3 regions of the Desulforamulus aquiferis genome follow, and region 1 is predicted to be linked to each of the others. Evidence: riboswitches for the same ligand, from Rfam matches in the RefSeq annotation. Region 1 holds a riboswitch; each other region holds the start of a gene.

Region 1 (3,268 bases):
ATCATCTGGCAAAGGCTACGGCTAACTAATATACCCCAGGAATATGGACTGCCCAGGCTAAAGATAAAGCCTTTTTTGCAGGAACTATGGTTAAAGATTAAGTTATTGTTGACTTTTTTTGTTCCAGGAAAATACGGTGTTACCCAGGCTTATCAACATTTTTTGAAATGGGCTGACCGGAGAAACCATACTAAAGGGGCCTGGGAAACGCCCTATGAGTTTAGTGAGCGGATCTGCAAGGTATTCCCCCACTATGACGAATCTATCAAGAGAATCACAGAAAGCTATGTGCTTCACTGCTATAGTCATAAGAAATTTTCTTCCAAAGAAATTTTAGAATTAAAGAGAGTGATTCGCAAAATGTATTTGAGTCTTTAGAAAAGTAACTCTAACGACAAAACAATGCTACAAATGACTAAACGTAATATAGCGTATTATGTTCGCTATACAAGTTATGTTATAATACTTGTCAATAGGGTTGGAGGTAAAAATTATGGAAGAAATCTCTTTGACACCTGAAGAAGTAGCAGCAAAGCTTAAAATAGCCAAGAATACTGTCTATGAGTTAATAAAACGTGGTGAATTGCCGGCTTACCGAGTGGGACGTAAAATACGAGTTGATTTAAAGGATGTAGAAAATTATAAACGTCAAGGCAAAAAGGTAGATTTGAGTTCCGACACAAGGCTGCTAAATTTAAGCAATGGTGGCAAAAGCAATAATATATTAGTCAATAAGCCACCTCTACCCCAGGGGATTGTAATATGCGGGCAGGATGTTCTGCTAGATGTCTTGTCACGTCAACTTGAACGACATCCCAATGGCATTCATGCCTTCCGTCATAATGTTGGAAGTTTTCCTGGGCTAATGGCTCTCTACCATGAAAAAGCGGATCTTGCAGCAATTCATTTGTGGGATGGGGATACAAATGTCTATAATATCCCCTATGTTCGTCATATGTTACCAGGTGTTAAAACCGTTATCTTGCACTTGGCTTGCCGTATGCAGGGTTTTTATGTAGCAAAAGGTAATCCAAAGAACATTAATGCTTGGCAGGATTTAACCCGGGGAGAGATAAGCTTTATAAACCGCGAAAAAGGCAGCGGCACAAGGGTGCTATTAGATGAAAAGCTTCGTCTCTTAGGCATCAATAGGCATTTAATTAAAGGTTATGAGATTGAAGAGCCATCTCATCTTGGTATTGCCAGTGCTGTTGCCAGGGGAGACGCAGATGTTGGCCTGGGAAATGAAAAAGTATCTATGCAGGTCAGGGGGGTAGATTTTATTCCCTTGCAGAAGGAGCGTTACGAGTTAGTTTTAAGGAAGGAAGATTTACAAAAACCATATATTCAAGCTGTGGTAGAAATATTACAATCAAAGGAATTCAAAAATGAACTCTATGGTTTAGGGGATTACGATGTAACGGAAACTGGTAAGATTATTGCCTTTTCCCTCTCGGATTCGGAATACTTGGTCAATAAGTAAATGGGCAGGTACTTTAAACTGGTATTTAAGATATTCAAAAATATTTTAATATACAAAGGAAAAACAATTATCATGTAGAATATACTTTTTAACTACATATTAGCTCCGAGTTTATAAATCTAACACTTCGGTTATGGTTTATAAACCCATAGGGTTTGTCTGGAAACGGACATGCCTCCCATTGTGGAAAGGAGGGTTTAGATTATTTGGCATTTATTTAGCCGTGTACTCCTTTAAACACAGTACACGGTTTTTTTGTTTTTTGTACTGGGTTAATAAAGAAGGTAAAAATCTATAAAATTTGAGGAGGATCCAAGATGAAACGTTTTTCAACCCTAATTGTCCTGCTATTATCCTTTATGTTGCTTATGGCAGGTTGCCAGCAGGCCCCCAAAGAGGAAGGCAATAGTGAAGGTGCTAAGGAGCCGGCCATAAAAGATGTAATACTGGCCACCACAACCAGCACCCAGGACAGCGGCTTACTGGACGTTTTGAAGCCAGAATTTGAAAAGCAAACCGGCTACAACTTAAAGATCATTGCTGTTGGAACAGGCGCTGCCCTTAAGATGGGTGAAAAGGGTGAAGCAGACGTATTACTGGTTCATGCACCGGAGGACGAAAAGGTATTGGTAGATAGTGGAGTAGGTATAAATTACTCCCTGGTAATGCACAATGACTTTATTATAGTAGGCCCCGAAAATGATCCTGCAGGAATCAAAGAAACAAATACCACTGCAGAGGCCATTAAGAAAATTTATGATAGTGAAGCAATCTTTGTTTCCCGTGGTGATGACTCAGGTACCCATAAAAAGGAATTAGGGCTATGGAAGGAAGCTTCCCTTGATCCCAAAGGTCAAAAATGGTACCAGGAATCCGGCACCGGCATGGGTCAAACCCTTAATATCGCATCAGAAAAGCTTGGCTATACCCTTACAGATCGGGCTACCTATCTGGCACAAAAGAATAATGTAAAGCTGGATATCCTGCTTGAAGGTGACCAGTCCCTTCTCAATATTTATCACGTAATGAATGTTAACCCTGAAAAGTTTGACAAGGTTAACGCCGAGGGCGGCAAAGCCTTTGTTGACTTCATGGTAGCCAAAGAAACTCAAGATATTATTGGTAATTTTGGAGTAGATAAATTTGGCAGCCCTCTTTTCTTCCCTGATGCAGGTAAAGACAAATAGTGATGCAATTCTACCTCCCGGTCAACTTAGTCCGGGAGGTTATCTAATTTAGAGAAAAAAATTCCGGGATTACATCCCGGTGAAATCCAAGCAGGCAAGTTTATAAATTATTTTTAAAACCCCTTAATGAGTTTTGCTTAACTTGTCTTTCTGCACTTTTAGCATGTCTTTTTAGCCCTATTAACTCAAGGTCATGTTGTTTACATGCCACATATAGCTCCTCCCGAGGATAGACCACAGAATCAAGATAAGTACGAAGCAATCTATTTATTATAAGCTGGCGCTTTTCTAAGATACTCTCCCCCGTTAAATAATAGAAAACAACAATAACTGCTCGGGAATTAGTTCTCCTTTCCTCCCTCACCAGCCAGCCTTCATCAGCCATATTTGATAGCTCCATATATGTATCAAATACCTTATCACTAAATCCACCTAGGGCTTGGCTGATATTTTTAATCTGCCATTCTTCCCCGTCAAAACGACCAATAACTTCTCCAGGGCAAAAATAACATAAAAGTTTTCCTTTTTTACGCTGCAAAACAACCCCACCTTTCAAAAAGAAAAAGCTGAATAATGCACTTAAAGAAAAGCAGCATTA
Region 2 (3,268 bases), on a different contig from region 1:
GATAGCCTCTGATCGACTATCATACCCCCGCTCGGAAATTAATTTATCAAATTGTTCAATTAAATCCTGGGGCATAGAAACCCCAAACCGGGTCAACACCTCCTTGCTTGGCAATCCCCATCCCTCCGTCTGTGTTACTAATTACTAAAAATATAACACGATCCAAGGAGGAGATAAAGCATTTTATATCTTCATTTACATATTTATCAGAATATACCATTTAGTATAATTATCTTCTAGTAATTGCTTATTAATAAAGCCCTATGGAGTAAACCATAGGGCTAGGTCAAGAAACAAACTAGTTCATTTTATTTACCTTTCAACTTCAATACCACTACTTTTTCCCTGGTCATTTCCTCTATGGCATAACGTGGCCCTTCTTTCCCGGTTCCACTCTCTTTCCAACCGCCATAGGGCATAAGATCCGCTCGGAATGCTGATACATCATTGATTATAACCCCGCCGCACTCTAATTCTTCTGCACAGCGGCTAGCTATATCCAAGGAGTTGGTAAAAACACCTGCCTGCAAACCATAGTTAGAATCATTAGCCATAGCAAGGGCTTCGTCAATTGTATTGTACGATACTACATTAAACACAGGGGCAAAGAGCTCCTGACAACTACATTTCATCTTAGGATGAACATTTGTTAAAATAGTAGGTTCTAGAAAGGGGCCATTCCTCTTCCCCCCTACCAATATCTTTGCACCTTCAGTTACTGCTTCTTGAAGCCAGCCTTCAACCCTGATAGCTTCTTTTTCATTTATCATTGGCCCAATATCAGTCGTGGGATCTAAAGGATCCCCAACCTTTAAAGTTTTAGCAAGAGCTGCCGCCTGCTGGCAAAAATCATTATAAATAGAATTATGAACATAAACTCGCTGAACCGAGATACAAACTTGTCCTGCATTGGCAAAGGCAGAGCGGGTGCATGCTTCGACAGCTACCATTAAATCTGCATCACCATGAACAATTGTTGGTGAATTAGACCCCAGCTCCAAGGAAACAGGCCTTAGTCCAACCGAATTTTTAAGTTTTAATCCCACGGAAGTACTGCCGGTAAAACTATAGAAATCAATTCTTTGGTCCTTTGCTAAAGCATCTCCCACCACTGAACCAGGTCCCATCACCATGTTAAGATATCCCTTAGGTAGTCCGGATTCTAAAAATATTTCGCATAGTTTTGCTCCAAAGATTGGTGTGGTACTGGCAGGTTTGTATACAACAGCATTTCCTGCAGCAATAGCAGGACCAATTTTATGACAAGTTAGATTTGCAGGAAAGTTAAAGGGAGTTATCGCACAAACCACACCTAAAGGTTGCCTTATAGTCCAGGCGCGACGATTTTCATTACCAGGTGAACTGGAGATAGGAATTATCTCACCATGGATACGTTTACTCTCTTCTGCAGAAATCAATAGGGTTTGAGCAGCCCTGGATACTTCCATCCTTGCTTCTCTTATAGTTTTGCCAACTTCAAGGGAAAGGGTAAGGGCCATTTCTTCTTGTCTCTCCATTAGCAGTTCACTGGCCCTTTTTAAAATATCATACCGCCGATAAGGAGCTATCTTCTCACGTTTAAAGGCCCTTTGGGCAGACGTGACGGCTTGCTCCACTTCCTTCAGACCAGCCACATAAATTTCTGCCACAGGTTCCCCATTTGCTTTATTTAAGACTTTCTCTGTTTGATCAGATTCAACCCACTGCCCGTTAATAAATAGCTTAATTTTCGGAATCAATTTACATACCCCCATGTCAATTTATATTAAATCTAGAAAAAAGGGTTAGATAGCACCACTTTGGAAAGCAGCACTAACCAACCCTCTGTAATGGCAGGTGGTATCATACTCTCCTTTCCAAAGGGAGGCTAACCCGTTTCCCGGTTAACCCTAAACGGCCATAAAACCATAGCGCAAGACCTATAGGCAATATGGCTCGGAGAACATAATAAATCTATTCTATTAATAAATTACAATATCCTTTTTCTTGTGTCGAATTTTTGTAGGTCTTTGAAGCTTTTATAAAATGCACACATTACACTACAATTTAAACCTAACAAAGAAGGTTGTTCCCTCTTCACCTGTTTTAATATCTATTATTGCATTATGCCGGGAAGCAATACTATAGCATATTCCAAGCCCCAATCCAGTCCCTTCCGTTTTGGTAGTGAAGAATGGCGTGCCTAATTTCTCCAATACCTCTCCAGTAATACCCTCCCCCTGGTCCTGAATCCCAAGGACCACACAATTATCTTCCCTGCTGGTTATGATTTTTAAGCGCTTGCCCCGCCCCATTGATTCCAGGCCATTTCGGCAAAGGTTTAAGATCAATTGACGTATTTCTTTACTATCTAATAGTATGTCTGGAATTTCGTGCAATTCACTTTCCACATACTTATCCTGACCAACTGCATCTGCTTGAATTAGGGGTAAGATGGTCTCCACAATGGTGTTTAGGTTTTGCATTTCGAGTTCCTCTGATTTACTCTTGGTCATGGAAAGATATTCTGTAATGATGGAGTTGGTACGATCAAGCTCTTCAATCATCAATTCAAAATAATCATTAAACTTAGAGCATTCATCCTTACCTCGCAGCATCTGCAGAAATCCCCTCACGGTTGTCAAGGGATTACGAACTTCATGGCTTATGCCGGCAGCCATCTGACCGATAAGATTTAAATAGCTTAGTCTGGAAATCTCCTTTTGGTATTTCTTTTTCTCAGTAATATTTTTTATAAAGACAGAGATTCCATCATCATATGGAAAGGCACGAATTTCATAGTAAGCATCTTCATAGACAGAAGTCATCTCAAATTGTACAGGTATCCGTTCTGTCATAGCCTTATGATATTCCTTATATAGTTTCGAATTTAGGGACTTTGGAAATAGCTGCCATATACTCTTACCCAACACTTCTTCTCTTTTTTTATTAAGGGCTAAACATTGATGTTTATTTACATAGGTAAACTGCCCTTCTCTATCTAAAGCAAAAAAACCTTCGGTGATACCATCAAGAATATTAAACATTTTCTGGTTTGTTTGCTTCAGCTGTTTCTCTAATACTTTTCTTTCTGATATATCAACCATTGAGCCTACAATGTGCTCGTCTCCGCCAAGTTCGATTAACGCAGTTGATAATATCACAGTAGCCCTTTCTCCTGACTTTTTTCGTATATCAATTTCTATACTATCAGCTTGTCCCTGCTTCTTTAACATACTAAGCATTTCAAGTCGGGCCTCTGATTCTATCCACGTGCCAAGAATAGTTG
Region 3 (3,268 bases), on a different contig from region 1:
TTCTGTTTCTAGACTGCTGTCCCCCATACTTCTTGTGTTTCTGTCTTTTAGTGCAATTTTTTTATTCTTGCCCCCTTCCTGCTAACCTAAGGCACAGAATAAATGTCGCTTTCTAAGGTTGAATTGGTATTTTTAACCTTGCTATTTAAAAGTAAGTATAATGCTTCTGAGAAAGCGTGTCAATAACAATGCGTTTCCAAGAACTGTATTAATTATAAAATATTTCTGAGAAGGAATGTGTATGACTATTTCTGATAGATTTAAGCAGCTCAGGGAGACCCTTGGTTTAACCCAAACCCTTATGGCCAAAGATTTAGGTATAGATAGAAGCCACGTTGGCAATATCGAAAGTGCTTCTAAGAAAGCATCCGAATCATTAATTAAACATGTATGTGTTAGGTATGGTGTTTCAGAGTCATGGCTAAATTCTGGGGATGGAGAAATGTTCATATCTCCAGAAGAAAGAGTCCAGAAGCTTATTGAACAATTAGACACTCAACCATCAATTAGTTCCTATTACAAATTTTTAGCAGATAATAACCTGCCCCTACAAGCTTATTTACCAGATCACCTCCAGGCTCAGGCTTACTTGTTAGAGCAAAGAAAAGAGTCCATTAGGGAAGAATTTGAGGCACGGTTAGTAAGCAGAATAAGTCAAACTACCGATACCACCACTAAAAGCGAAGGCAGCACCCTGTCGATAATTAAACATGATCAAATATCTGACACGGACCTAAAAGAGCTTGAAGATATGAAAAAAACTTTGGCAGACCTTTTCAACGCCAGTCCTTCTTTTAGGGAATGGGCAAAAATACAGTTTAAGTATGCCTTTCCAGAAGCAGTTGTTGCCCAGGCTAGAATTCAATTACTGAATAAGATATCCAACGACAAGCTTAAGTAAATTTCAAAACAAAACAAAAAAGACCTAATGGTTAGGTCCTAATAATTTGTAATTAATTAACTTGTTTAAGCCTCCTGTGTAGTTCTTTACACTAGAGGCTTGTTTTATGATTCCGCTAATACTTTTTATTCCTCTTTTAATTAATTGTCTGTTCTTCTCCTCTAAATACTATCTATTTATATTTTGCCTTAGTATATGTACCAAACTATTTAATGTGATATAAAAATCCTTTGTTAAAGGTTTTATTGACGCGTTACAAACCAGCTCGTTAGTTACATTAGTAATATTATTATTTAATACATTGTTATCCATCATCGAGGCCATATCTGCAATGACTAAAGACAGAGTTAAAATAGCTTCTTCTTCACTAATCTCTGTTGTCATTATGTCACCTCCGACCACTTGGCAATAAATTTCAATCTCAAGCAAGGAATATTCCTTCCTATACTTGTCCAAAACCGTCCAGTATACGACTGTCCACGCCCTTACATAAAAGAAAAAAGGTCAGTTAGTGCTCCCTTTTAAAGGCAACACTAAACCAACCCTGTATTATAGGTGGAATAATGCTCTCCTTTCCAAAGGGAGGCTAACCCGTTTCCCGGTTAACCCTAAACGGCCATAAAACCATAACATAATGTTTTAGGTAGTAAGGCTCGGAGAACGCTCTATAATTAATAAAAACCGCACTGGTGTGCGGTTTTTGGCATGGCTAATAAGACTTACCATCCTTTCCACACGGGAGGCTCATCCGTTTCCAGTTGAACCCTAACGGCCAGAGAACCATTATCTTTTATTACAGGTCCTAAGGCTTGGAGGTAATAATTTTCATCCGTACTGGGTTAATTTTTTGATTAACTCTGAAGATTAAAATAACCTTGTACTTATTATGCCAAAAAGGTTTATATCTATCAATTCAATTATAATTATTTATTATAAAAATTACCAACAGATTTTGACTAAAATTGACAACGTATATAACATAAAACAGCAACATCTACAATCTGTGATTTTATCTGGTTTATATTGTGAATAAAACTCAAACAAAGTTCCAAAAATAAAATAAGTATCCCAATCAAAATCGGAGGTTTTTCATGAAAGTAGCCATAATAGGTGCTGGTGTGGCAGGTCTTGCCGCAGGGATAGTACTGGAGAAAAACGGAATTGTCCCAGATATCTATGAGCAGAATTTATTTATTGCTGACCATTACTCCCATATTGGTGTTTTATTTAATATGGCATACCGGGGCATTACAGCTCAACCGATAAAATATATAAAAAAACTGCTAGCAGTAGAGATATCTCCCCTGGAAACCATAACTGAACTAATTATTAATAGTAAAAATTCCCAAGCAACAATTTCTAACGAAACTATTGGCCATAGTTTTATAATCGGCCAAGAACCAATATCCCTAGGAAATCAACTTTTAAGTAATATTAAAAAATCAAAAATCTTTTATGAGCAAAGACAGTCTATTGATAATTTATCCCACAAATATGATTATGTAATAGTTGCAAACGGTAGTAGAAGTGAAGATTATATTGCAGATAAGTATTTAGAAGGTTGGAAACAGTACCTGGTAGCTTACACCAGGGTAGCTAAATTACATGGCAGCTTCAAAAAAAATACAGCCATTGTCTGGGGAAATAAAGGGATATTGAAGGATGGGTACGGATTTTTAGCCCCTTTCAGTTCCCAAATAGCCTCATTATACGTTACTGTCCCCCATGTTCGGAATTGGGACGAGTTTAATCAATGCTGGACAGGTTTCTTTGCTAAAGAGAACCTCCTTGAAAATACAACTCTTCTTGGAACATATGAGAGGACACACGTGGCGGCAGATTCAGAGGGTAAGCAATGGAGAAACTGCCTTTTTGTTGGGGATCAAGGCGGCTTCTTAGACCCTTTTTTGGGTCTTGGAGCTGCAACTGCAATGGCCACAGGAGCCATGGCAGCCTATGCTATTATTAAAAATAGGGATTATAATAAATTAGTGCAGAAATATAAAAGGATCATAAACATAATGAGTAACTATAGAAACTTTTATGACACCATAGATGATGATACCTTTGATACTATAGTCCGGTCTGAAGACAACCCGGTCTTAAGTAAGCTTGTATATGGCACTAATATTGATTGGCTAAAATATGGTTCTATTGCCTTTGCTCCTTTTCTAAAGCATAAAGATTCCCCCAATTTTCATGAAACCTATTCCTCACCAAAGTAAGCTTACCTCATGGGTTTATTCATGCTCAAGATGATGGTTTTCTTTATGTGGTATCAGTGAGTGAGGCTTCTCCAAACCATGGGCTTCCATTAATTCTCGGTTGCTCATGATTTCCCTGGGAATTCCATCTGCCGAAATAGTT

The links. Region 1 has a riboswitch for molybdenum cofactor ahead of P6N53_RS09845 (ABC transporter substrate-binding protein). Riboswitches for the same ligand answer to the same signal wherever they lie in the genome.
Region 2: another riboswitch for molybdenum cofactor. It lies ahead of P6N53_RS06090 (aldehyde dehydrogenase family protein); the one in region 1 lies ahead of P6N53_RS09845 (ABC transporter substrate-binding protein).
Region 3: another riboswitch for molybdenum cofactor. It lies ahead of P6N53_RS06050 (hypothetical protein); the one in region 1 lies ahead of P6N53_RS09845 (ABC transporter substrate-binding protein).

What each region holds. Positions count from the first base shown of each region.
Region 1 is NZ_JARPTC010000014.1:32,833-36,100, forward strand. It holds gene P6N53_RS09835 (DUF4129 domain-containing protein) at 1-378, shown strand, start outside; gene P6N53_RS09840 (substrate-binding domain-containing protein) at 494-1,483, shown strand; molybdenum cofactor riboswitch at 1,575-1,694, shown strand; gene P6N53_RS09845 (ABC transporter substrate-binding protein) at 1,801-2,670, shown strand; gene P6N53_RS09850 (hypothetical protein) at 2,771-3,208, opposite strand.
Region 2 is NZ_JARPTC010000007.1:143,659-146,926, forward strand. It holds gene nikR (nickel-responsive transcriptional regulator NikR) at 1-114, opposite strand, end outside; gene P6N53_RS06090 (aldehyde dehydrogenase family protein) at 309-1,739, opposite strand; molybdenum cofactor riboswitch at 1,834-1,953, opposite strand; gene P6N53_RS06095 (PAS domain S-box protein) at 2,040-3,268, opposite strand, start outside.
Region 3 is NZ_JARPTC010000007.1:136,531-139,798, forward strand. It holds gene P6N53_RS06045 (helix-turn-helix domain-containing protein) at 242-901, shown strand; gene P6N53_RS06050 (hypothetical protein) at 1,070-1,285, opposite strand; molybdenum cofactor riboswitch at 1,454-1,572, opposite strand; molybdenum cofactor riboswitch at 1,610-1,728, opposite strand; gene P6N53_RS06055 (geranylgeranyl reductase family protein) at 1,993-3,126, shown strand; gene P6N53_RS06060 (energy-coupling factor ABC transporter ATP-binding protein) at 3,142-3,268, opposite strand, start outside.